DNA from 3 places in the Aliivibrio fischeri ATCC 7744 genome. Region 3 is predicted to be linked to each of the others. Evidence: predicted binding sites of a transcription regulator. Region 3 holds the regulator's gene; each other region holds the start of a gene.
The links. The regulator CRP, encoded in region 3, controls carbon source genes, mostly activating them, when cyclic AMP is high. The targets are predictions, from matches to a motif close to TGTGANNNNNNTCACA.
Positions count from the first base shown of each region.

Region 1 (8,468 bases), 270 kb from region 3:
CGATTTAGCTATTGCTTCTACAGGTAAAAATGAAAAAACGTTAAAACACGAGGGCATTAGCTACGAAAAAGTATTTGTCCATACAGCAAGCCACGCAAGCTACTATCCTGGCGCTGAAATCGTTTCATTTAAACTGTTGTTTTCGCCAGAAACGAGAAAGATTTTAGGTGCCCAAGCCGTTGGTAAAGATGGCATAGATAAACGAATTGATGTTATGGCTGTTGCTCAACGAGCAGGAATGACAGTTGATCAACTTGAGCATTTAGAACTCACTTATGCTCCACCATTTGGCAGTGCGAAAGATGTAATAAACCAAGCCGCTTTTGTAGCAAATAACCTTATTAAAGGAGATACCAAAGCGATTCATTTTGATGAAGTGGAGCATCTTAATGAAAATCAAATCTTACTTGATGTAAGAAATCCTGCTGAGTTAATCAATGTTGGTTATATTAAAGGAGCAATGAATATTCCAGTAGATCAACTTCGCCAGCGATTGAATGAACTACCTAAAGACAAAGAGATCATCATTTATTGCCAAGTTGGACTACGTGGGAATGTCGCCTATCGTCAGCTTGTAAATAATGGATTTAAAGCTCGGAATCTAATTGGTGGTTATCGTACTTATTCTTTTGCTAATGCCTAATTAATCGCTTTAATCTCTAATAAAGGACGTAATCAGCGTCCTTTATACACTCGACACTCTGACAATTATGAGGTAAGTTTAGAAGTATAGACGTATAGAAACCCAAAACTTAAGGATAAGTTGTGCCGATCAAAATACCTGACCAACTCCCTGCAACTGAAGTATTACGTGAAGAGAATATCTTTTTCATGCAGGAATCTCGTGCTACCACACAAGCGATTCGACCTCTTAAAGTCATTATTTTAAATTTAATGCCAAAAAAGATTGAGACAGAAACTCAATTTTTACGCTTACTATCTAATAGCCCATTACAAGTGGATGTAGAGCTATTACGTATTGATAATCGCACTAGCAAAAATACACCAACCGAGCATTTAGATACTTTTTATCGTCAATTTGAAGGCATTAAAGATCGTAACTTTGATGGCCTGATCATAACAGGAGCACCACTAGGATTGGTGCAGTTTGAAGATGTTATTTATTGGGATCATCTACAAACCATCATGACATGGGCAAAAGATCACGTCACTTCTAGCTTGTATGTATGCTGGGCAGCACAAGCTGGTTTAAAGCTACTTTATGATTTACCAAAGCGTACACGTAAAGAGAAACTTTCAGGCGTTTATAAACATACTAACCTTGACCAACACCACCCTATTCTACGCGGTTTTGATGATCAATTTTTAGCACCTCATTCTCGCTACGCTGATTTCTCTGCTGATTATTTAAAGTCACATACTGATTTGGATATTCTTGCTACTTCCAAAGAAGCTGGTGTGTATTTAGCGGCCACCAAAGATAAGCGAAATGTATTTGTCACTGGTCATCCAGAATATGATTCATTCACATTACACAATGAATACGTTCGTGACTTAGGAGAAGGAATGGAACCAACGATTCCTGTTAATTACTACCCTGATGACAACCCTGATATTACACCAAAAGCGACATGGCGTAGTCACGGACACCTGCTCTTTTCTAATTGGCTTAACTACTGTGTTTACCAACAGACACCGTATGATCTTGAACATTTCTCTGAGCAAAACTTCACAAGAGATGAGTAACCTTAACTCATTTTAATTAGCGGGTATTATTCTTCATACATACCCGCCACAAGCACAAAACCACCACTACAATCTGATAAATAGAGCACATTTTGTCCTTTTTTGATAAAAAATGAGCTTTGGTTTAATTCAGATCAACCCTGCATCTATTTATAAAATCAACAACAATCTAAATGAGAACAAGCTCAATAAAACCCTATGAAATGTAAGGTATTAATAGCCTTAGTTGATTTTAATTATAATTGCGTTAACGCAGGTGGTTGTATGTTGTATTTTGAATTTCTCTTTTTATTACTCGTTCTCTACATCGGTTCTCGATACGGAGGGATCGGATTAGGGGTTGTATCTGGTATTGGTTTGGTGATTGAAGTATTTATCTTCAAAATGCCACCGACTTCTCCGCCCGTTACAGTAATGCTGATCATCTTGGCAGTTGTTACCTGTGCTTCAATATTAGAAGCCGCTGGTGGTTTAAAGTATATGCTGCAAGTTGCTGAGCGGATTTTAAGAAAGAATCCAAAACGCGTCACCATCATCGCTCCATTTGTAACTTATGCAATGACGTTCTTACTAGGTACAGGTCACGCTGTTTATTCAATCATGCCTATCATTGGTGATGTAGCATTAAAAAATGGTATTCGTCCTGAGCGTCCTATGGCTGCCGCATCTGTTGCGTCTCAAATCGCAATCACTGCTTCACCATTATCTGCCGCAGTTGTGTATTACCTAGCTCAACTGGTTGATATTGATGCCTCTATTACATTAATGTCGATTTTAATGGTTACTGTACCTGCAACGTTATTCGGTACTTTAATGCTGTCTCTTTATAGCTTACGTCGTGGTAAAGAGTTAGAGGATGATGAAGAGTATCAAGCACGTTTACAAGATCCGGTTTGGCGTGAAAAAATCCTAAATACAACATCAACATCTCTTGATGAAGAGCTACCAACAACTGCTCGTAATGCCGTTCTGATCTTCTTAGGTGCCATCGTTTCTATCGTTATTATTGCTATGTGGCCAGAAGTACGCACCATTACTGATGGCGGCGCACCAATCAAAATGTCTGTTGTAATTCAAATGATGATGTTGGCTTTTGGTGGTGTGATTTTACTTGCAACGAAAACCGATCCTCGTGATGTTCCAAATGGCGTTGTGTTTAAATCAGGAATGGTGGCGGCAATTGCTATTTTTGGTATCGCATGGATGTCAGATACCTATTTCCAATATGCCATGCCTCAATTTAGAGCCGGTATTGTAGATATGGTAACGCTTCACCCTTGGACGTTCGCTTTATCACTATTTATTGTATCTGTTGTGGTTAACTCACAAGCGGCAACAGCTCGTATGATGCTACCCGTTGGTTTAGCTCTGGGTTTAGAGCCTGCACTGGTTATTGGTTTAATGCCAGCAGTATATGGATACTTCTTTATTCCTAACTACCCATCAGATATTGCAACCGTAAACTTTGATAGCTCGGGTACAACTAAAATTGGTAAGTACTACTTTAACCACTCATTCATGTCAGTCGGTTTAATCGGCGTGGTTTCAGCCTGTATTCTTGGCTATGTCTTAGGCCAAATTGTGATTGGTTAATTCCACTAATCAATACAAAAAAAGCCCATGCAAATACCATTGCATGGGCTTTTATTTTCAATAAACGATGTTTTACATTGCTAAGCTAAAGAATAAACCAGCTAAACATGCACTCATTAAGTTAGCTAATGTACCCGCTAATACTGCTTTAAAGCCCATGTTTGCAACGTCAGCACGACGTTCTGGAGCCATCACACCAATAGAGCCTAATTGCACAGCGATTGAACTGATGTTTGCAAAACCACACAGTGCAAAAGTAATAATTACTTGGCTGTATGCTGATAACTGATCTTTATGCTGAACAAAGTCGATAAATGCAACGAATTCATTAAGAACCACTTTTTGACCAATGTAAGAACCAGCCATTACCATTTCAGCTTTTGGAATACCAATAACCCATGCGATTGGAGCAAATAAGTAACCAAATACGGTTTGCAGTGTAATACCAGCAAAACCAAACCACTCAGCAACCATTTCTAATCCACTGTTAAGCATTGCAATAACACTCACAAAGGCAATCAACATCGTACCTACAGCAACCGCAATCTTCATACCATTCATTGCACCACTTGCAAGAGCATCAATTACGTTGCTTTGCTCACTTTTATCAATGGTTACATCATGTTGGTCAACAGGCGTTTCTTGCTCAGGAATTAAAATCTTAGCCATTAATAAGCTACCAGGAGCAGCCATAAAACTTGCAGCAATCAGATATTTAAGTTCCACACCTAAACCAGCATAACCACCCAGTACACTACCGGCAACCGATGCCATACCACCCGCCATTACAGCGAACAGTTCAGAACGAGTCATTTGAGCTAAGAATGGGCGAATAAGAAGAGGAGATTCACCTTGAGAAAGGAAGATGTTACCTGTTGCAACGAGAGATTCTACTTTACTGGTACCTAAGAATTTTTGAATTCCGCCACCAAGAACAGAAATCACTTTTTGCATAATACCTAGATAATATAGAGCGGAGATTAGAGCACTGAAGAAGATAATAATAGGAAGGACGCGAATAGCAAAAATAAAACCAGAAGAAGCAAGATCACCAAAGAGGAATGCTATCCCTTCATCCGCAAAACCAAGTAAGCTAGAAACACCACTACTTAATCCCGCTAACGCTTTTTGCCCCAAAGGAAAATACAATACTAAAGCAGCAAAAGAGAGTTGTAATAAAAAGGCTTTAAATACTAATTTCCAGTTAATTGCTGAACGCTTCTCTGAAAATACCCAAGCACAAAAAATCAGTGCGCACATGCCTAATAGGCTAAATAAAATATTCATAATTATGCCTATGAGATTTTAGAATAAAATGAAGAAACAAAAGGAGCCGCCATCGTAGATGACGAGATCGGTGAAGAATGACTACACCAAGAGGAAGTTATAATAGAAATAAAGATATTCATTGTTTACCCTTTACAAGCTGTTTAACAGTAGCTGGTCCTAGTCCTTGGGGTCATTCACTGTATCCCTGTGACGGCTTGTATTGGGAGAAGGAGTATACATATAGATGATTTAAAATCACGAAATATGTGACATAAATCACCAAATTTTACTTATTTGAAAAAACAGAAGCATCTATTTACTACAAACAAATAAATTATTTTTCTCTACAGTATCCAAAAATACACATAATCAACTAAATTAATACAATAAGATAAAGGAAATATTATGGCGAGTATTGATCATATCGAAAAACTGGATGCGCTAGATAAGCTAAGTGTGGTGACATATCGTACAGGGATTACCCTTTTTGGTATCGCACTTATCCTTTTTAGTCTTGCGATAGCTGATGATATTGGATTAATCATTATAGAAAACGTTCACTTAATGGATTTTTCATTAACTTTAATCGCAGTATCATCTGCGATGAGTGCGGCTAATCTTCATGTTTATGATAAAACAGTAAGGCTGATTATTACTTGGGCTGCGTGGATAGGCTTAGTTTTACTCATCACGATTGATAGTGAACAATTGATTTGGCTTCCTATTGGGTTTCTCTGTGCTTGCTTCTCAGGCATTGCTCTTAAAGAATCCTTTTGTTTTAAGGTTATTGGTCTAAAAGCCATCCCTTTTCTATTGTGTATATCCATTTTAATGTTGGCTATCGAAGTATGGTTAATCGCTATTATTTGCTTATTTCTATCTGGAATTATCTTCATTTTTCTTGCTATTCAAAAATGGAGAATGCCCCTTCATTTTGATATCGGCAATAAAGCGAATTACCAGATTTAACCTTACACTCGCTGTCGATTTACTATATAGCGACTAATTACGCTTATCTCAACTTATACATCAAAGATTTGTAGCAATAAAAAGCCCTAAGTTACCTTAGGGCTCTCTTACTAACTAAAACGTATATTTAAAAAGTGAGTTAGTATTCTTCTACGGCAAATAGTGTTTCCATATTCAAGCCTTGGTTCGTCATGATTTCTCTTAAACGACGTAGACCTTCTACTTGGATCTGTCTTACGCGTTCGCGAGTTAAACCAATCTCAACGCCTACTTGCTCTAATGTTGCAGCTTCATAACCAAGTAAACCGAAACGGCGAGCAACAACTTCTTTTTGTTTAGGGTTTAATTGCCCTAACCAACCCACCAATGACGTATTAATATCATCCTTTTGTGTTTCTGACTCTGGGTCACTATTTTTAGTATCAGGAAGGATATCTAATAACGCTTTATCTGATTCACCAGCCACCATTGAATCGACTGAAGCGACACGCTCATTTAAACGCAGCATTCGACTAACATCACTTACTGGCTTATCGAGCTTTTCAGCTATTTCTTCTGGTGTTGGTTCATGATCAAGCTTTTGAGAAAGTTCACGTGCTGCACGCAAATAAACGTTAAGCTCTTTTACAACATGAATAGGTAAACGGATGGTACGCGTTTGGTTCATAATGGCACGTTCAATGGTTTGACGTATCCACCATGTGGCGTAAGTAGAGAATCGGAAGCCTCTTTCTGGATCAAACTTTTCAACAGCTCGAATTAGGCCAAGATTTCCCTCTTCCACCAAATCCAATAAAGCAAGACCACGATGATTATAACGACGAGCGATCTTCACGACCAATCGAAGGTTACTCTCAATCATTCGAGCTCGAGCGGCTTCATCACCTTTTAAGGCTAAGCGACTAAAATAAACTTCTTCTTCTGCTGTTAGTAGTGGAGAAAAGCCAATTTCACCAAGATACAGTTGCGTTGTATCCATAACTTTCTGTGAACTGCTTACTTCAAGACGTTCAGACTCTTCTTCAATACTGGTTAATTCAGCATCATTAATTGTGTCTAAATCGAACTCTTCAACTTCTTTAGTTACTGCATTGCTTTTACTCATAGCGCCTCCCCATGGCGAGCCAGCAAGACATTACAACTCAGCTATGTCATCCTTTTATGGTAAATACCTCTGTGGATTTACCGATTTCCCTCTAAAGCGGATCTCAAAATGCAAACGTACACTGCTCGTACTAGAGCTTCCCATCGACGCGATTTTTTGTCCCGCTGTGACGTTTTGGCCTTCTTTCACAAATAATGCTTCGTTATGAGCATAAGCACTTAAGTAATCATCGTTATGTTTAATGATAATTAAGTTACCGTACCCTCTTAATGCATTACCAGCATAGACCACAGTTCCTTTTGCTGTTGAGATGATATCTTGACCACGTTGGCCTGCAATATCGATCCCTTTGTTTCCTTGGTCTCCTGTAGAGAATTTAGCGATGATCCGACCTTTTGTTGGCCATAACCAAGAGTCCACCTTTTCCGTTTTTTGTTGTACTGGTTTCGGCTTCGGTTTAGGAGCTGGTTTTGGCTTAGCAACCGGTTTAGGTTTTGAAGATGTTATCGTTTTGTTGGAATTAACATACTCCTTAGGTTTGCTGTTTTCAACCTTTTTTGTGCTTTCTTTTTGTACAGTTGATATTTTTTTAGCACTCGTTGTGGTTGGTTTTGGCTTAGGAGCAGGCTTATTTGTTGCGACAGGAACAACGGCAACCGCTGTCGCCGTCGAGCTTGAAGACGAATTAGATGGTGTGACTGAATGTCCGTCACTGCCATAGGCAGGAGCAATATATTTAGGCCCCCACAATTTTATTTTTTGGCCAGGATGAATCATATAAGGCGCTTTAAGCTCGTTGTATGCAATGAGCTCTTTTACGTCTTTATTTGTAACATAAGAAATGAAATAAAGAGTATCACCTTTCTCTACGGTGTAATAACTGCCGCGATAACTACCTCGCTCTGCTCCGTTATATGCAGAACTAGAGCTATTAACACTCGACACTGGTGCAGGACGATGTGGTCCCATAGAACAACCAGAAAGAAACAAGCTAACAACAGCTGCCATTAACCATAAGCGTATAGAAATAAGGTTGATAATCATTTTTCTCATTATATTATGCTAATTCACCTGCAACTAAAGGCACAAAACGAACCTCTTCAATCACTTCAGAGAAAAATTCCTCTCCCTGACGAGTAATTCGTAATAACTGCTGCGACTCTTCCCCTACAGGGATAACTAAATGTCCATTATCTTTTAATTGAAATAACAAGTCATTAGGAATAGATTCTGCAGCTGCAGTTACAATGATGGCATCAAATGGACCTTTTGATTCCCATCCCTTCCAACCATCACCATGCTTTGTTGAGACATTATATATATCCAATTGTTTCAACAATCGTTTCGCATTCCATTGTAACGATTTTATACGCTCAATAGAGTTAACATGCTCAACTAATTTAGCTAATACAGCCGTTTGATAACCAGAGCCAGTTCCCACCTCGAGTACATTTGATGTAGGTGTTAACTCTAATAATTCAGTCATTTTCGCTACGATATAAGGCTGTGAGATCGTTTGACCTTCACCAATAGGAAGTGCGTTATTTTGATAAGCTTGATGTGATAAAGCTTCTGGAATAAAACGCTCTCTTGGTAACTCACGAATAGCCGCTAAAATAGCTTCGTTTCTAATGCCTTGTTGGCGCAAAAATTGATCTAATAATTCAGAACGCGAATTAAGCATTATTTAGAACTCTCTAATGATAACCAATCAGTAATCATACCTAATGAATCATGAGCAGTTAAATCGACTTGTAATGGTGTTATTGATACTCGGTGCTGCTTTACAGCAAAGAAGTCCGTTCCCTCACCTGCATCTTGTTTT
Region 1 covers NZ_CP092712.1:2,346,243-2,354,710, forward strand. Annotated here, with positions in the region: gene AVFI_RS10805 (FAD-dependent oxidoreductase) at 1-643, shown strand, start outside; gene metA (homoserine O-acetyltransferase MetA) at 766-1,707, shown strand; gene AVFI_RS10815 (anaerobic C4-dicarboxylate transporter) at 1,972-3,300, shown strand; gene AVFI_RS10820 (NupC/NupG family nucleoside CNT transporter) at 3,373-4,587, opposite strand; gene AVFI_RS10825 (DUF2301 domain-containing membrane protein) at 4,975-5,538, shown strand; gene rpoS (RNA polymerase sigma factor RpoS) at 5,678-6,643, opposite strand; gene AVFI_RS10835 (peptidoglycan DD-metalloendopeptidase family protein) at 6,698-7,687, opposite strand; gene AVFI_RS10840 (protein-L-isoaspartate(D-aspartate) O-methyltransferase) at 7,701-8,327, opposite strand; gene surE (5'/3'-nucleotidase SurE) at 8,327-8,468, opposite strand, start outside.
Region 1: a site for CRP is predicted at 4,835-4,850, ahead of AVFI_RS10820 (NupC/NupG family nucleoside CNT transporter). Genes of this name have one in related genera too.

Region 2 (8,468 bases), 890 kb from region 3:
TTCTGTTGAAGACGATTCGCTGCGTTGGTTAGTCGAATTTGAAGTACGTAATCAAGCCTCCAATAAAAGTGCTAACCTTGCGGATCAAATTAGCCTTCCTCCTCGTCTACCGAATGCTATAGCAAGTATTAAAGAGGCTTATGGCGGCAGCAAACAAAACCCAAATGCCATTAAAGCCTTTTCTAAAAACATAGAGAAGCTGATAGGTAAACGTGAATCATGGGATTTAATTACCTCACGGGAACTAGCAACCGCATTACTTGACAGTAAAAAACGTCGCCGCCGTTCTGATAAACATGAACAAAACTGGTTAAAAATGACAGGTTTTGCTCTGCGTCCTGGTTTTGGCTACCCTGCCGATGAATGGAAGATATCTCAAGCATGGGAAACCTATCAACAAGGCATTCAATTCGAGTCGAAACAATCTTGGAACGACTGGTGGACATTCTGGCGTCGAATTTCTGGAGGTCTAAACCAAGAGCAACAAGAAACGATTTTAGCTGATATGGCAAAATACCTACATCCAGGTTCTTTGCGCAACCCAAAAACATTGGAAGAAGCCAGTAACAAAAGTTATGAGGCAATGGTTCGCCTAGCTGCAGCACTAGAACACCTCGATGTAGAAGATAAAATGTTAATTGCTTCTTGGGTACTAGGCCATGCAAAAAATGGTAACCAACCGCAGGTGCACTGGTGGGCTTTAGGTCGAATTTGTTCACGTTCACCATTTTATGGTAGCCAACATAATTTAGTGCCTCCAAGTCAAATCTCTCAGTGGCTACCAACATTATTAGAACAAGACTGGAAAGAACAACCAATGGCTGGTTTTGCTGCTGTCATGATGGCTCGCTTAACTGGAGATAGAACCCTAGATGTATCGGATGATTATCGAGAAAAGATCATTGATAAATTGAAAAAAGAACGCTGCCCACAAAGTTGGATTGGACTAGTATCAAGTCAACAAGCATTAACAGAAGCGGATTCTAAACGCTTATTTGGTGATGCATTACCTGCAGGCTTACGTCTAATTAATTAGATGAATTCTCATTAATGCTTTAATTTGTTATATGAGAAATGAATATCTTTGGTGAAAAATTGCACACCACTGTCAAAGGTGTGCAAACATCATCTTATTCTTCTTCTAATTGCATTTGATTCAAGTATACTGAAATCATCACATTTTGAAGGTAACTTTTATGATTGAAAGCGCCATATTGGCGATCATAGTGTTACTTTATTTTGTTGGTTGGTCCCGTTTCGGTACTCGAGAATTACGCAATGCAGCTAAGAGGTTAAGTGATATCGCCTCTGTTCCACAAGAGCTGATTATTGAATGGATTATGTATAATAAACAGATATTGGATATCAATGAGTTTCAACGTTTTATCATCCATTTAAATAAAGCCGACACCGAAAACTTAAAACATGAATTGGATAGCTTTTCTCATTATCTTGAAATTCATGCGCCCGAACATACTATTTCAATTAATCGGGTATAATATACAAAAAAAGCTCATTGCCTTCACAATGAGCTTTTCTTTTAAATAAAATGGCGAATCTAGCCTAACTTCTTGTTCCTAACTTCACTTTGCCCTTAGAATTAAACCATAAGACTTGTGATTTTTTCTTACCAATTAATAATGGTAAGTCATCATAAAATAAGAAGTTCTTCCACGTTTTCTTAAACGTTCCCCATGAGGTTTCAATTAAGTTATATTTCTCATAACAAAAATAGATAGTTACTTCATCTGACCAATCAATAAACTCTAGCACTTCTTCAGGTAATGATTCATTATCGCTGTCCCAGCGGTGTTGCCAATCAATTTCATTTGTCCACGAGCTTTTCTTCATTGGCCACTCTTTTGAGCCAAAATGATCTGCCGTAGGGCTATTACTACTAATAAAGTCATTCCAAACTTGAGCTGATTTTGCTTGAGTGAATGGTTTAATTAAAGGCAGCAAGGCATCATCAACAGGCATTGATTGATGAGTAAAAATCCACTTGCGATTGTATTCATCTAAAGGTAAATAGCTCATAAACTCTTTCTATAGTAAGGCATGTGCCTCTATTCTATCGTCTTTTTTTATTAAGCCCAAATAAGAATATCTAACAATAGCTTGATTTTTATCATCCTCCCCCTCATAACAGTAGTATTGAATAGTCAAAATTATTCAAAACCATAAATATAACGAAAGATTACACATGCCTTCTTGCTTCCATTTATGTGTAATCGCCATTACAAGAATTATTAAATGATTACGCATGTTGGCATTTTAGATCAAGACCCCGTACGTCTAATCACCCCACTTTTAGATTTATCGGTGAAAGGCGAACACATGGTGTTCATTGGCGATGAAACTCAAAAAGAGATGTTCCATCGACTGGAGTCAATTCTAAAATATAAAGGGATCAGTTCTGATTTTTTTGAAATCCCTAATATTGTTGATACCCACGCAATCAAGCAATCATTGCAAGCACTTGCTGCTGAAATGAAACTTCACTTTAGTGACATCAAATTAAATGCAAGTTGTGGTCTTCGTCACCGTCTTCTTTCTGCCTATGAAGTGTTCCGTTCATATCATTGGCCAATCTTTGTTGTAGAGCCATACAGTGACAAATTATGTTGGTTATACCCAGATGGTCGCAAACAAAAACACGTTGCTGATAATATTCGCTTGAGTGATTATCTTGCTATTTTTGGGGCTCGCTGTGAGTTTTCAGAAACTGAATTACCAGAAAGTATCGATAAGCGCTTAAGAGAACTATGCCAACGCTGGGCAAGCAACGCATTAGAGTTAGGCCCGGGCTTAGCAACATTAAACTATTTAGCCACCACTTGTCGTAAAGAACAACGTTTAGATGTTGAAGTAACAGAGAAACAACAGAGCTATAAAGAACTTAATATGCTACTAACTGATCTTGTTGAAACAGGGTTAGCTACGTATGAAAATGGCATACTCACTTTTGATTGCGAAGAAGCTCGTCGTTTAGCCAATGGTGAATGGCTTGAAATATTGGTTCACAACACGGTTGTCGATATTCAGCAATATTTACCAACTCTGCAAGACCACTCGTTAAATGTTCAAGTGCATCGGGAAATTGGTGAAAAAGACGTTCGTAATGAACTTGATGTGGTTAGTATCGTAAATAACAAACTGCATATCATTGAATGTAAAACCAAAGGCATGCGTGATGATGGTGATGATACGCTATACAAATTAGAATCATTACGTGATTTACTTGGTGGACTGCAAGCTCGTGCAATGCTTGTTAGCTTCCGTCCTCTACGTAATAACGACATTATGCGCGCACAAGACTTAGGCTTGGCGATTATCGGCCCTGATGAATTAGGCGATCTTAAAAAACATCTTCTTAACTGGTTCTTAGCGGCCGGTGGTCATTAATATTTTCGATTAAGATCCTCTCTGATACTAAAAAGGCCCTGTTGTGGGCCTTTTTTAATGCTTTTCAATTCATATAAAAAATGCCGCTGATTCTCTATGAACCAGCGGCATTCTATACTTATTTATGCTCTTTCTATTATAGAAGATTTCGAGCCGCTTCAATTACCACTTTAATTGAACGCGCTTCTGTTTCTTTTAGCGTAGCGTGATCTGGGATTTCTTTTTGAGTACGGTTAATAATTACACCTGCTACACAACCAGCACGTAAACCAGAGCTTGCACACATAGTTAATAGCGTCGCTGATTCCATTTCAAAGTTCAATACGCCCATGTCTTGCCATTCTTGCATAGAACCTTGGAAACGCTTAACAACACGACCAGAGAATGTGTCGTAACGCTCTTGACCTGGGTAGAAGGTATCACTTGATGCTGTTACACCTGTGTGTACATTTGCACCTTGATCAACAACCGCTTTACGCATTGCAGTTGCAACGTCAAAGTCTGCAACTGCAGGGAATTCCATTGGAGCAAAGTGAAGACTTGCGCCATCTAAACGAACTGAGCCTGTAGTAACGATCATATCACCTACATTCACATGAGGTTGAATTGCACCTGTTGTACCTACACGTAAGAAAGTACGAACACCAAGTTGAGCAAGTTCTTCAACCGCAATCGATGTTGATGGACCACCAATACCTGTAGAACATACAACAATTTTCTTGCCATCTAATTCAGCTAAGTACACTGTGTATTCACGGTGGCTTGCTAAAAACTTAGGGTTTTCCATTTGTTCTGCGATTTTCTGAACACGTGCTGGATCACCTGGGATGATCGCCATTTCTGCACCTTGAAGATCTTCTTTTGTTACGCCTAAATGGAATACTGCTGCTGTCATGGTTAGCTCCTTGCGGTTTTGTAGGGCCGCGTTAATTAAATTAGTTATATTTGATTTGATGAAGTTACTTTACCCAATTAAATGACGGCTTTATGTGACAAAGACCTCAAATGACATGCTTTCACATTACATTCTTGCAAAGAAAATCGATTGGCATCACATAAAAATAGAAAAGCGCTCATAATACGAGCGCTTTAATTTGAGTTACTTCACTAAATTCATTTGTATATTATTACTCTTTCTCTTTAAAGCGTAATAAACGAAGCGCATTTAAAGTAACGAGAACTGTTGCGCCGCTATCTGCTAATACCGCAACCCATAAACCGGTAATACCAAACAAGCTAGTCACTAAGAAGACAGCTTTTAAACCAAGCGCTAAGGTAATGTTCTGACGAATATTGCTTAGTGTTGCTTTTGATAGTGCCACCATTGGTGCAAGCTCTTCTAAGCGGTTATGCGTTAACGCAGCATCTGCTGTTTCAAGAGCAACATCGGTTCCCCCTCCCATCGCTATACCAATAGATGCGGTTTTCATTGCTGGTGCATCGTTAATGCCATCACCTACCATTGCCGTTTTCGCATTAGCGGTTAATTGCTCAACATACTTCACTTTATCTGAAGGTAATAAACCTGCTTTATAGTCAATATTTAACTCCGCAGCGATGGCTTTTGCTGCTCGCTCATTATCACCAGTAAGCATGATTGGTTTAATTCCTAATTTAACCAACTTTTCTACAGCCATTTTAGCATCAGCGCGGAGTTCATCACGCCATGCTAATAATCCAGAGATCTGCTCATTAATCAGAACCAGAACAACGGTTTTACCTTGCTGCTCTAAGAAGGCGATTTGGCTTTCAATTTCAGGAATAACTTCACCATCAAATTGTTGAGGTGCATACAATTCAATATGTTGATCGTTAACCGTTCCTTTAATGCCTTTACCAACAACGGTCTCACGATTATCTGCTTCAATAACCGTTAGCCCCTGCTCTTGCGCTCTAACTACAACAGCTCTTGCTAGCGGATGAGACGATCCCATTTCTACCGCAGCTGATTGAAGTAAAATACTTTCTTCCGTTTCGGTTTCAGTTAATACTCGGATATCGGTTAAAACTGGTTTTCCTTGTGTTAATGTGCCTGTTTTATCAAATGCGATATTTTGGATATGACCTAACTCTTCTAGAGCTGCGCCACCTTTAATTAATGCACCACGCTTTGCAGCCGTTGCTAAACCAGAAGTAATCGCTGCAGGCGTAGAAATCACTAACGCACAGGGACAAGCAATCAATAACATAGCTAAACCACGATAAATCCATGTATCCCATGACTGACCAAACATCAGTGGTGGAATAATGATAACCAATAACGACAGCACCATCATTGCCGGAGTATACCAACGGCTAAATTTATCAAGGAAACGCTCTAATGGTGCTTTACGTGATTCTGCTTCTTCAATTAGGTGAAGAATACGATCAATGGCATTTTCACCTTGAGCTGAAGTAATCTGAATCTCAATAACGCGATCATTAACAATAGAACCTGCCATCAATGGATCGTTTGCCTTTTTATCAACAGGTACAGATTCCCCTGTTAAAGCACTTTCATCAAACGATGCAAACTCAGAAAGTAAAATTGCATCCGCCGCTAATCGGTCACCTGGGCTCACCTGCACACGATCACCTACATTCAATTCAGAGGCTGCAACTTCTTCTTTGGTTCCATCACTATTAATTCGTAGAGCGGTATCTGGCACTAAATCCATTAATGCTTTAACACCACTTCTCGCTTTTGCTGATGCATAGCCTTCTAACTGTTCACCTAACATAAACAATAAGATGACCATTGCCGCTTCAACGGTTTCACCTAGATACACTGCACCAATAGCAGCAACCGTCATTAGCGTTTCAATTGAGAATGGTGAACCATTTTTTGCCAAACGAATGGCTTTACGACCAATCGGAATCAAACCAAACAGTCCTGCAACGGTAAATGCAATCGTTCCCAGTTCTTTGTTTACAATATTAATGCCTGTAGCAATTACTAAAAAAGCAACCAATAGCAATAACAATGCGTTCTTTTTCCAAAATGGTTGAGCCACATTTTCTGATGCATTTTTTGCATTCATATCCGTTAGTGGAAAGCCTGTGGTTCTAGCAACACTTTCAACCACATCAAATACTGATTCATCTTTTGTTCTTACTGTAAGTTTTTCTGTTGCAAAAACAACATTCGCATCAACTACATCTGGAATGGCAAGAATGGCTTTTTTTAGTTTTGCCGCGCAACTTGGGCAATCCATCTCAGAAATTAACCAGCTACGAGATAACGTACCTTTCTCGGATACTTGAGGAATGACAACTAAGGGGTCTGATTCTCCAGGATCTGAGCCGCAACATGAATCAGAACTCGTTGGTTTATCAACGCCGCTGCAACAATCCGTAGTAGCACTTTCTGCTTTGATAGTTGATATTTTTGGCGTTGCACAACATGAGCTTGATGGGTTGTGCTTATGATCATGGCTGTGTGTCGATTTATGAGTAGTACACATGAGATATTCCTTTGTTAAATGTTAGGTTTGAATTCACTCTCACCATTAACTATAAACCTTAGAGTTAACTCTAAGGTCAAGGATATTTTTTCTATCAGAAACAAAAAAGACACCGAAGTGTCTTTTTGTAAGAAGAGATGAAACTAAAGATTAAACGGGGTGTTTAAAACAGTGACCTATTGATTCACTAATAGCCTGAAGAACATTGCGACGAGTAATAATTCCAACTAACTTACCACCTTCAACCACTGGGTAAATCTTTGGCTTGTTTTCTGTCATCGTCTGAGCCAAATCAACAATCGCATCATCAGGTGTAACGGTTAACACTTCGGTCTTCATTACATCTGCAACAACATGTGTATCTTGACAGTGATAACTCACACCTAATAATGACTTAATTAAATCTTGCTCAGAAATAAACCCAATAACCTCACGTTGCTCGTTAACAACTGGACCACCAATATGTTGTGAAGTAATAAATTGATCTAACGCCGCTGCTAATGACATATCCGCTGTCAAATATAGAGGTCGTACACTCATGTATTGTTTTACTTTTTTATTTTCCATTATAGCCCCCTAACGTGCTATCGCTTACTTCGATAACTTAAGTGTGGACTATTTTTGGAAAATTGCTAAATCGCTCTTTCCTATCTCTGTGATGGATAAAACCTATTGAGCAAAAAAGAAGTAGAAAATTATGCACTACCTAACAAAACATCGATCAATATTTTCTTGTTTTGTTCAACAGAGGACATTACGTTTTCATACCCAGCAGTGTTATTTGTGCGCTCCATTCTATGAATAATAGCTAGACACTGTTTGATATTTTCAGGGTTTCTCATTAAGTTCTTACCCTTCAACGTTAAAGTAAGAAGCATATAGTTCAAATCTGATGAATACGGATACGTTTGTCCTATTTTGATCAATTGAAGTCTATTCTCATCTGCGGATTTTTGTGCTCTGAGCCACTGATACACTTTATTTAATTTTTGGAAATGTACCATTGATTGTTGCAGTAATTGTGGTGAGTTCTTTTTTAGATTCGCTTGATCAAACACTTTATATAAAGCGACACACAGCTTCACTTCACCAGCCATAGCTAAAACGCCAAATGTAGCCACACGAAATTCATCTGATGCGACTTTACGCTCGGATAAAAAACGATGATAACAAGTTGCTGCAATTGCTTTTGCTTTATAACGCTTACCTTGTTTAAACAATTGTCGCGCTATAAAAATATTAATATAACCTTGCAATTCATCACGCTTATCCATGGATACTCGTTTTTTCAACGTGATAACTAATTGACCAAAAAATCGTCGATATTTTTCTTTATTAAACTGATGATTCGATTTATATACTGTATCGGCAATATCCAATATCATTTTGTTTAATGTTACTGGTGTAATACCAATATGATAAAAACGTTTCATTATCATGTTATGAATAAGAGTATGCTCATTATTCTCGATGATAAAAGTTAAATAAGAATAGAAAGCACTGTCACTTTTTGGGTTATTTTCAAACGCTTTTGATAGAGATGCTTGCTGCTTACTTTTTTGTTTTGCTTCTTCATATATTTCAGCCAACATTAAATTAGCTTTAAATAAGTATTTTTTA
Region 2 covers NZ_CP092712.1:1,720,060-1,728,527, forward strand. Annotated here, with positions in the region: gene AVFI_RS07945 (Hsp70 family protein) at 1-1,036, shown strand, start outside; gene AVFI_RS07950 (hypothetical protein) at 1,197-1,499, shown strand; gene AVFI_RS07955 (DUF2947 domain-containing protein) at 1,564-2,037, opposite strand; gene AVFI_RS07960 (DUF1887 family protein) at 2,254-3,405, shown strand; gene udp (uridine phosphorylase) at 3,542-4,300, opposite strand; gene AVFI_RS07970 (zinc/cadmium/mercury/lead-transporting ATPase) at 4,533-6,848, opposite strand; gene AVFI_RS07975 (CBS domain-containing protein) at 6,999-7,415, opposite strand; gene AVFI_RS07980 (tetratricopeptide repeat protein) at 7,544-8,468, opposite strand, start outside.
Region 2: a site for CRP is predicted at 4,394-4,409, ahead of udp (uridine phosphorylase). Genes of this name have one in related genera too.

Region 3 (8,468 bases):
AGAATACAATAATCTTGCTGAACTTGAAGCGCATATGTCAGATAAAACGTGTGCGGTAATGATGGAGCCATTACAGGGAGAAGGAGGGATAATTTCACCTACTTCTGAGTTTGTAAAAGGCGTAAAAGCATTATGTGAAAAGTACAATGCGTTGCTGATTTTTGATGAAGTTCAAACAGGTAATGGCCGAACTGGTGATTTTTATGCCTATCAAGGATTAGGTGTTACACCTGATATTCTCAGTACTGCTAAATCACTTGGTGGTGGTTTCCCTATCGGAGCTATGCTCACTACGACTGAACTGGCTCAGCATTTAAAAGTAGGAACCCATGGTTCGACTTATGGTGGTAATCCACTTGCTTGTGCTATTGCGGAAGCGGTGGTTGAAGAAGTATCAAAACCTGACGTTTTAAATGGCGTTAAAGAGCGCGAGCAATGGTTCCGTTCCGGTCTAGAAGCATTAAATGCCAAATATCATATGTTTTCAGAGATCCGCGGTAAAGGTTTATTGCTTGGTGCTGCTCTAAATGAAGAGTGGCAAGGTCGAGCTCGTGACATATTGGTGGCAGCAGGAGAGCAAGGTTTGATGGTACTTGTTGCTGGCGTTAATGTGGTTCGATTTACCCCATCATTAGTGATTACAAAAGAAGAAGTTGAGTTAGGTTTTGAGCGCTTAGATAAGGCGCTTGCTTCTCTAACGAAATAACGCTTTAAAGAATATTAGGCAACTCATGGTCGAGTTGCCTTTGTTTTTGGCATCGGAGGGAATATTGATGCTTGTTATCCGTCCTATTACTCAAGAAGATTATCCTGCCCTTCATCAATGTGCTGTTGAATCTGGACATGGGTTCACTTCGCTTCCTGTTAATGAAGAACAGTTAAGAAATCGTATCGATCATTCGATAGATAGCTTTCAGAAAGACGTGACAGAGCCGGGTGTTGAAGGCTACCTCATGGTTGGTCAAGATTCAGTTACTGGAGAGGTAACTGGTACAACAGGCATTGAAGCAGCTGTCGGTTTAGATTCGCCATTCTATAATTATCATATTAGTAAAGTCGTGCATTTTTCTCGTAAATTAGATGTACATAATGTCGTGAAAGTGCTGACATTTGGTAGTAATTACACAGGAAGTACCGAGATATGTACCTTATTTCTTCGTCCTGAATATCGAGAAGGATTAAATGGGCGATTGATGTCGAAAGCTCGATTTTTGATGATGGCAGAGCATCCCCATCGCTTCTCCGATACTATTTTTGCTGAAATGCGCGGTGTTTCAGATAAAGAAGGTGAATCGCCATTTTGGAAGTGGCTACAAAAGCATTTTTTCTCTATCGATTTTACTGAAGCTGATTACTTAACTGGCATTGGCTACAAAGGCTTTATCGCAGATCTTATGCCAAAACTTCCTATTTATGTCAGCTTATTAAGTAAAGAAGCTCAGGCTGTAATCGGTAAAGTTCATGATAATACAAAACCTGCTTTAAAACTTTTAGAAAATGAAGGGTTCCGTTGTCGTGGCTACGTAGATATTTTTGATGCAGGCCCAACCGTTGAATGTGATTTACGCAGTATAGAGTCAGTTCGTAATTCGTTTAAAGCCAAAGTGATTATTACAGAGCACAGCTGTTCACAACAGTATTTGATTGCAAATACGTCATTTGAAAATTTTAGAGCAACCGCAACAACGGCTGCCTACGATAAAGCCACTGATACTGTTCATTTAACACCAGAAGCAGCAGAAGCATTGCAAGTTGACGTTGATGATTACGTACGTTTATTAGCTCAATAGGGGACATAGAATATGACACATTGGATTGCAGGTGATTGGGTTTTAGGCGAAGGTGAAACGATACAATCGTTAAGCCCTTATAACAGTGAGGTAGTGTGGAAAGGCGAAAGTGCTACTGAGGCTCAGGTCGAGTCTGCTGTGAATGCTGCTCGTAATGCTTTTATTGAGTGGAAGAAATTGCCATTTGAAAATCGCCAAGCCATTGTGGAACGCTTTGCTGAGCTAGTGAAAGATAATGCGGATTCGATTGCAGAAGTAATAGCAAAAGAAACGGGTAAGCCATTTTGGGAAACCAAAACAGAAGCAGGTGCAATGGTGGGGAAGATAGCGATATCGATTCGAGCTTACCATGAAAGAACCCCCTATAGAGAGCGTGAAGCCGCAGGAAATAAAATTGTACTTAGACATCGCCCATTAGGTGTTATGGCTGTCTTTGGCCCGTATAACTTCCCTGGGCACTTACCTAACGGTCATATTGTTCCTGCGTTGCTTGCAGGAAATACGGTGGTATTAAAGCCATCGGAACAAACACCATGGACAAGTGAAGTGATCATGAAGCTTTGGCAAAAGGCTGGATTACCTAAAGGGGTCATTAATCTTGTTCAGGGGGCGCGATCAACGGGTGAGGCATTAGCAAACGCGAAAGGTATTGATGGTCTTTTATTTACAGGCAGTGCGAATACTGGTCACATCCTACACCGTCAATTTGCAGGTGATACGGGGAAAATGTTGGCTCTCGAAATGGGAGGCAATAACCCAATGGTGATATCAAAAGCATTCGGTGATTTAGATGCAACGGTATATACCATAGTGCAATCTGCATTTATTAGTGCAGGACAACGCTGTACTTGTGCTCGACGCTTGTATGTTCCTGAAGGTGAAAAGGGTGATGCTTTATTAGCACGTTTAGTTGACGTCACGAAAAATATTCATGTTGATCAACCTTTTTCTGAAACGACGCCATTTATGGGGGCACAAATATCGATTGCTGCGGCTGAATTTATCTTAAATGCTCAGAAAAAGTTACAAGCATTAGGCGGTGAATTGTTACTGGAAGCGAGAAGTTTGGGGCATGCATTTGTATCTCCAGGGATAATAGATGCAACAAATGTCGCGGAATTACCAGATGAAGAATACTTTGGCCCACTATTGCAAGTCATACGTTACACCACATTAGCGCAAGCTGTGGAGCTTGCTAATGACACTCGCTATGGATTATCTGCGGGATTAGTTTCAACCGATGACAGTGAATGGGATTATTTCGTGGAGCATATTCGAGCTGGAATTGTGAATCGAAATCGTCAATTAACAGGAGCAAGTGGTGATGCGCCATTTGGTGGGCCGGGTGCATCAGGCAACTTAAAACCAAGTGCTTATTATGCGGCAGATTATTGTGCTTATCCGATGGCATCAATGGAAGGTGATGCATGTGAGATTCCTGAGCAATTATCTCCAGGTTTAACTTTGTAGGAGTGCTGAAAATGAATAATGTAAACACACTTTTTTCATCATTATGGCAAGACTATATTACACGTTTGTCGCCATCGGCAGACCAAGTGCATCAATTGCTATCCAGTGGTGGTGATATTGTAAATGATCATATTGCCTTGCGGACGTTTAATTTGCCTAAGGTTGGTTTATCCACATTAGCCGCGCCCTTTTTAGCTATTGGGTATAAACCGTGTGATGAATATGAATTTATTGCTAAAAAATTGAAAGCACAACATTTTGAGCACCCAGATCCTAATGCACCACTTGTGTTTATCAGTGAGCTATTGGTTGAAAAATTATCTGATGATGCTCAAACCATAATTAAATCATTAGTAGAACAAGTTCCTGCTCATTATTTTGCAACTCGTGACTTTCTGTCTTCAGGTAGACCGTGGTCTTTAAGTTTTGATGAATATAAGGTGTTAGCAAAAGAGAGTGAGTATGCTTCTTGGTTAGCTGCTCATGGTTATGGAGCGAATCATTTTACCGTGTATGTTAATCAACTTGATGGTTTTGATGAAGTAGTTGATGTTAATCAGCACTTACGTAATGCTGGATTTAGTATTAATGAGGTTGGTGGAGAAGTAAAAGGCTCTCCAGAGGTTTGTTTAGAGCAATCATCTACAATGGCGGATAAAGTGATGGTTAAATTTAGTGATGGTGAGTTTGAGATCCCTGGTGGATTTTACGAATTTGCTAAACGTTATGAATTACCAAATGGTGAACTATACACAGGGTTTGTTGCGGCTTCTGCGGACAAAATCTTTGAAAGTACTGACGGGTAAAGCTGTCATCTCTAGACATAAAAAACGCAGCTATTGAGCTGCGTTTTTATTTGCTTATGGTAACGACGTTAAATTAACGAGTACCGTAAACTACAATTGTTTTGCCGTGCGCTGAAATCAGGTTTTGCTCTTCAAGCATCTTTAAGATACGGCCAACAGTTTCACGTGAACAACCAACAATTTGACCGATCTCTTGACGAGTGATCTTAATTTGCATGCCGTCTGGGTGAGTCATTGCATCAGGTTGTTTAGCAAGGTTTAGTAGCGTTTGAGCGATACGGCCTGTTACGTCTAGGAATGCTAAGTCACCTACTTTTTGGCTAGTGATTTGTAAACGAGTTGCCATTTGCGCAGAAAGACGCATTAGGATATCTGGGTTAACTTGGATAAGTTGGCGGAATTTCTTGAATGAAATTTCTGCTACTTCACAAGGGCTTTTCGCACGAACCCACGCTGAACGCTCTTGACCTTCTTCAAATAAGCCAAGCTCACCAATGAAGTCACCTTGGTTTAGGTAAGAAAGGATCATTTCTTTACCTTCTTCATCTTTGATAAGTACAGCAACAGAACCTTTTACAATGTAGTAAAGAGTTTCCGCTTTTTCACCCGCGTGAATTAGCGTGCTCTTTGAAGGGTACTTATGAATGTGACAGTGAGACAAGAACCACTCTAATGTTGGATCTGTTTGAGGTTTACCTAGAACCATACTTTATACTTCCTCTGCGTTTGCCAAGTAGGCGATGTCCATTTTAAAATAACTGAGCCAAATATCAGTTTGGCCTATACAATATGGTTATCGGAACAAGGCTGCATGTTCGTTGAGATAATTAACAAAATCATACCTTGTTTCGCAATTGATTTCTTGACTTTGATCGTATGAATTGTGCGACCAAGGGCACAGTTTCGTGAAATGGATCACGAGTTTTCCTTTTAAGTAGTAAAGAGGCTTTTATGAACGCTGAAGTTAAATGGATTGAGGGATTGTCTTTTCTAGGTCAATCTCAATCAGGTCACTCTATTGTTATGGATGGTAATGGGGGAGAAAAAGCACCAAGTCCGATGGAAATGGTCTTAATGGCTGCTGGAGGATGCAGTTCTGTTGATGTTGTTGATGGACTTAAATCGGCAAATCAAGAAGTCACAGCTTGCGTTGCTAAGCTATCTAGTGAGCGTCGTGAAACTGCACCAAAGTTGTTTACTTACATTAATATTCACTTTGAAGTAACAGGTAACAACCTAGATTCAACGGTTGTCGAGAGAGTCACTGCGGATTCATTACAGAAATATTGCTCTGTATGTTTAATGCTTGGTGAGGGCGTAAAAATGACGCACTCATGGGAAATTATCTCTGCTTAAACTTTAGAACTACAGGGTGAGTTAATATTAAAAAGCCTCGCAAGTTAACCCTTGTGAGGCTTTATTTTAAGTTATGAGAGATTACAGAATGAAGCGGCTTAGGTCTTCATCAGCAACAAGTTCACCTAGGCGTGAACTTACATATTCAGCATCAACAATTAAGCTTTCGCCATTTTTTTCAGAAGCATCATAAGAGATCTCTTCCATTAGTCGTTCCATCACTGTGTGTAGACGGCGAGCACCGATGTTTTCAGTGGTTTCATTTACTTGGAATGCGGATTCAGCAATACGACTGATGCCATCTTCAGTAAATTCAACTTTTACATTTTCGGTCGCTAATAGAGCAATGTATTGCTCAGTTAATGATGCATTAGGTTCGGTTAAAATGCGTTTGAAATCATTTGCTGTTAGCGCTTCAAGTTCAACACGGATTGGTAAACGACCTTGTAATTCAGGGATCAAGTCAGATGGTTTTGCCATTTGGAATGCACCTGAAGTGATGAATAACATATGATCGGTTTTCACCATGCCGTGTTTAGTACTAACCGTGCTGCCTTCTACTAATGGAAGTAAATCACGTTGAACACCTTCACGAGATACATCACCAGAGTGAGAGTTTGAACCTTTACAGATTTTATCAATTTCATCGATAAACACGATACCGTGGTTTTCTACATTGAAGATCGCTTGTTCTTTTAGCTCTTCAGGGTTAACCAGCTTCGCACCTTCTTCTTCTGTTAGCGCTTTAAGTGCATCAACGATTTTCATCTTGCGCTTTTTGGTTGTATTGCCGCCTGATAGGTTTTGGAACATACCTTGAAGTTGGTTTGTCATCTCTTCCATACCTGGAGGAGCCATGATTTCAACGCCAACTTGAGGTGCAGCAACATCCACTTCGATTTCTTTATCGTCTAACTTACCTTCGCGTAATTTTTTACGGAAAGATTGTCGTGTACCAGAATCGTTATCGCCTTCTTCATTATTACCCCAAGCGTCACGAGCTGGTGGCAGTAAGATATCTAGAATGCGATCTTCTGCGTGCTCTTCAGCTCGGAATTTTACTTTTTCAACCGCTTGTTGATGCGTCATTTTAATAGCAACATCGGTTAAATCACGAATGATGCTTTCTACTTCTTTACCAACGTAACCCACTTCAGTGAATTTAGTTGCTTCAACTTTGATGAAAGGTGCGTTTGCAAGTTTTGCTAAACGACGAGCGATTTCGGTTTTACCGACACCTGTTGGACCAATCATCAGAATGTTTTTTGGTGTTACTTCTGTGCGCAACTCAGGAGCAAGTTGCATACGACGCCAACGGTTACGAAGTGCAATGGCAACTGAACGTTTTGCTTTATCTTGACCAATAATATGGCTATCTAATTCGTGTACGATTTCACGAGGAGTCATCTCAGACATGGTAATTCCTTATTCTTGATTAAGCGTTCAGTTCTTCAACTGTGTGGTTGTGGTTGGTGTATACATCGATATCGCCAGCAATAGTCAGTGCTTTAGTTGCAATTTCGCGAGCGTCTAAATCGGTGTTTTCTAACAGCGCTGTTGCTGCAGAACGAGCGAAATAACCACCAGAACCAATAGTTAATAAGTCATTATCAGCATTGATTAGATCACCTGTACCACTGATGATTAATGATGTTGTTTTATCCGCAACAATTAGCATTGCTTCAAGACGACGCAATGCACGGTCACTACGCCACTCTTTTGCTAGTTCTACTGCGGCTTTTGTTAGATTACCTTGATGCATTTCTAGCTTACGTTCACACAGGTCGAACAGAATAAATGCATCAGCTGTGCTACCAGCAAAGCCAACTAATACTGAGTCATTGTATAAGCGACGTACTTTTTTTACGTTGCCTTTTGCGATCATATCGCCTTGAGATGCTTGGCCATCGCCAGCAACCACGACTTTGCCTTCACGGCGTACAGAAACAATTGTAGTCACGAGTAAAACCTCTTTTTCGATGGCGCCAATAAATGAAAGCAGACGACCATCTTCATGATTATTACTATTGTAATGGGGGAAGGTAAGACGCTTTTCAAGATGAATAGATAGAAAAAAGGAGCACTCAATGGGCTCCTTTTATTAAATATGTGATGTGTTATTGATTTCGGATGATGGTTTTATTGATCTTTCCAAATAGCACAAGGTTCGATTTTTGCGCGTTGCAGTTTGTGACGATCTTTCTCTGCATCACGTTTGAATTTATATGGGCCAAGTACCACTTTATACCAGCTACTTCCTTCAGCATGACGAACAGTAGAGGTTATGCCTTGGAAAGCGATATTCATCTTACGTTCTTCAGCTTGTGAGCGGTTTTTATAAGCACCACACTGCATAATGTAAGGGATCTCAGATACTTTTAATTCTTTTTGTTCAACTGTTATTTCTTTATTTGGCAGCTCATCCATGTAGCTCCATTGCTCTTCTGGCAGTGGTGGGATGTCTTCTGTTGATGTTGGTTTCTTCGGTTTAACAGGAACAACTTCGGTTACTGGTGCTTTTACTTCTGGCTCTGGTGAGTCATTAAGGAAATAGAGTGCGTAGCCAAAAACCATAACTAGAAGAGCTGCAACAGCAACCGCTTTCCACGGCGTAGAGCCGTTAGACATAGGTTGTTTAGCGCCTTTTTTCTTAGTTGTTTTTTTTGTCGCTTTCTTAGGAGAGCGTCCACGTTTTACATAATCTTTATTGGCCACGATCTTTACTTTACACAAATTCACTGATGGTCGTTTATGGTAATCAGTTGTGTGAACTCATACCAGTATTTGTGTAAAAAAGTACGCAAAAAGTCACTATTTAGACAAATTGATTATCTAGAATTATGACTTTTTACGTTTAATGTCGTTCAAAGAATGAATTAAAGGCGCTTATTTGTTTTTTGGGGACGCCGTACTCTCTCTTACGATTAATGATGATTCGAGTAATCGTGAGCCAGAACGAACATCATGGCCTTTTAATAATTCAAGTAGCATCAACATGGATTGACGACCAATTTCATAACGAGGTTGCGAAATCGTGGTTAATGCT
Region 3 covers NZ_CP092712.1:2,613,042-2,621,509, reverse strand. Annotated here, with positions in the region: gene AVFI_RS11980 (aspartate aminotransferase family protein) at 1-706, shown strand, start outside; gene astA (arginine N-succinyltransferase) at 774-1,790, shown strand; gene astD (succinylglutamate-semialdehyde dehydrogenase) at 1,803-3,260, shown strand; gene AVFI_RS11965 (DUF1338 domain-containing protein) at 3,272-4,066, shown strand; gene crp (cAMP-activated global transcriptional regulator CRP) at 4,140-4,772, opposite strand; gene AVFI_RS11955 (OsmC family protein) at 5,018-5,422, shown strand; gene hslU (HslU--HslV peptidase ATPase subunit) at 5,504-6,838, opposite strand; gene hslV (ATP-dependent protease subunit HslV) at 6,858-7,382, opposite strand; gene AVFI_RS11940 (SPOR domain-containing protein) at 7,562-8,137, opposite strand; gene cytR (DNA-binding transcriptional regulator CytR) at 8,309-8,468, opposite strand, start outside.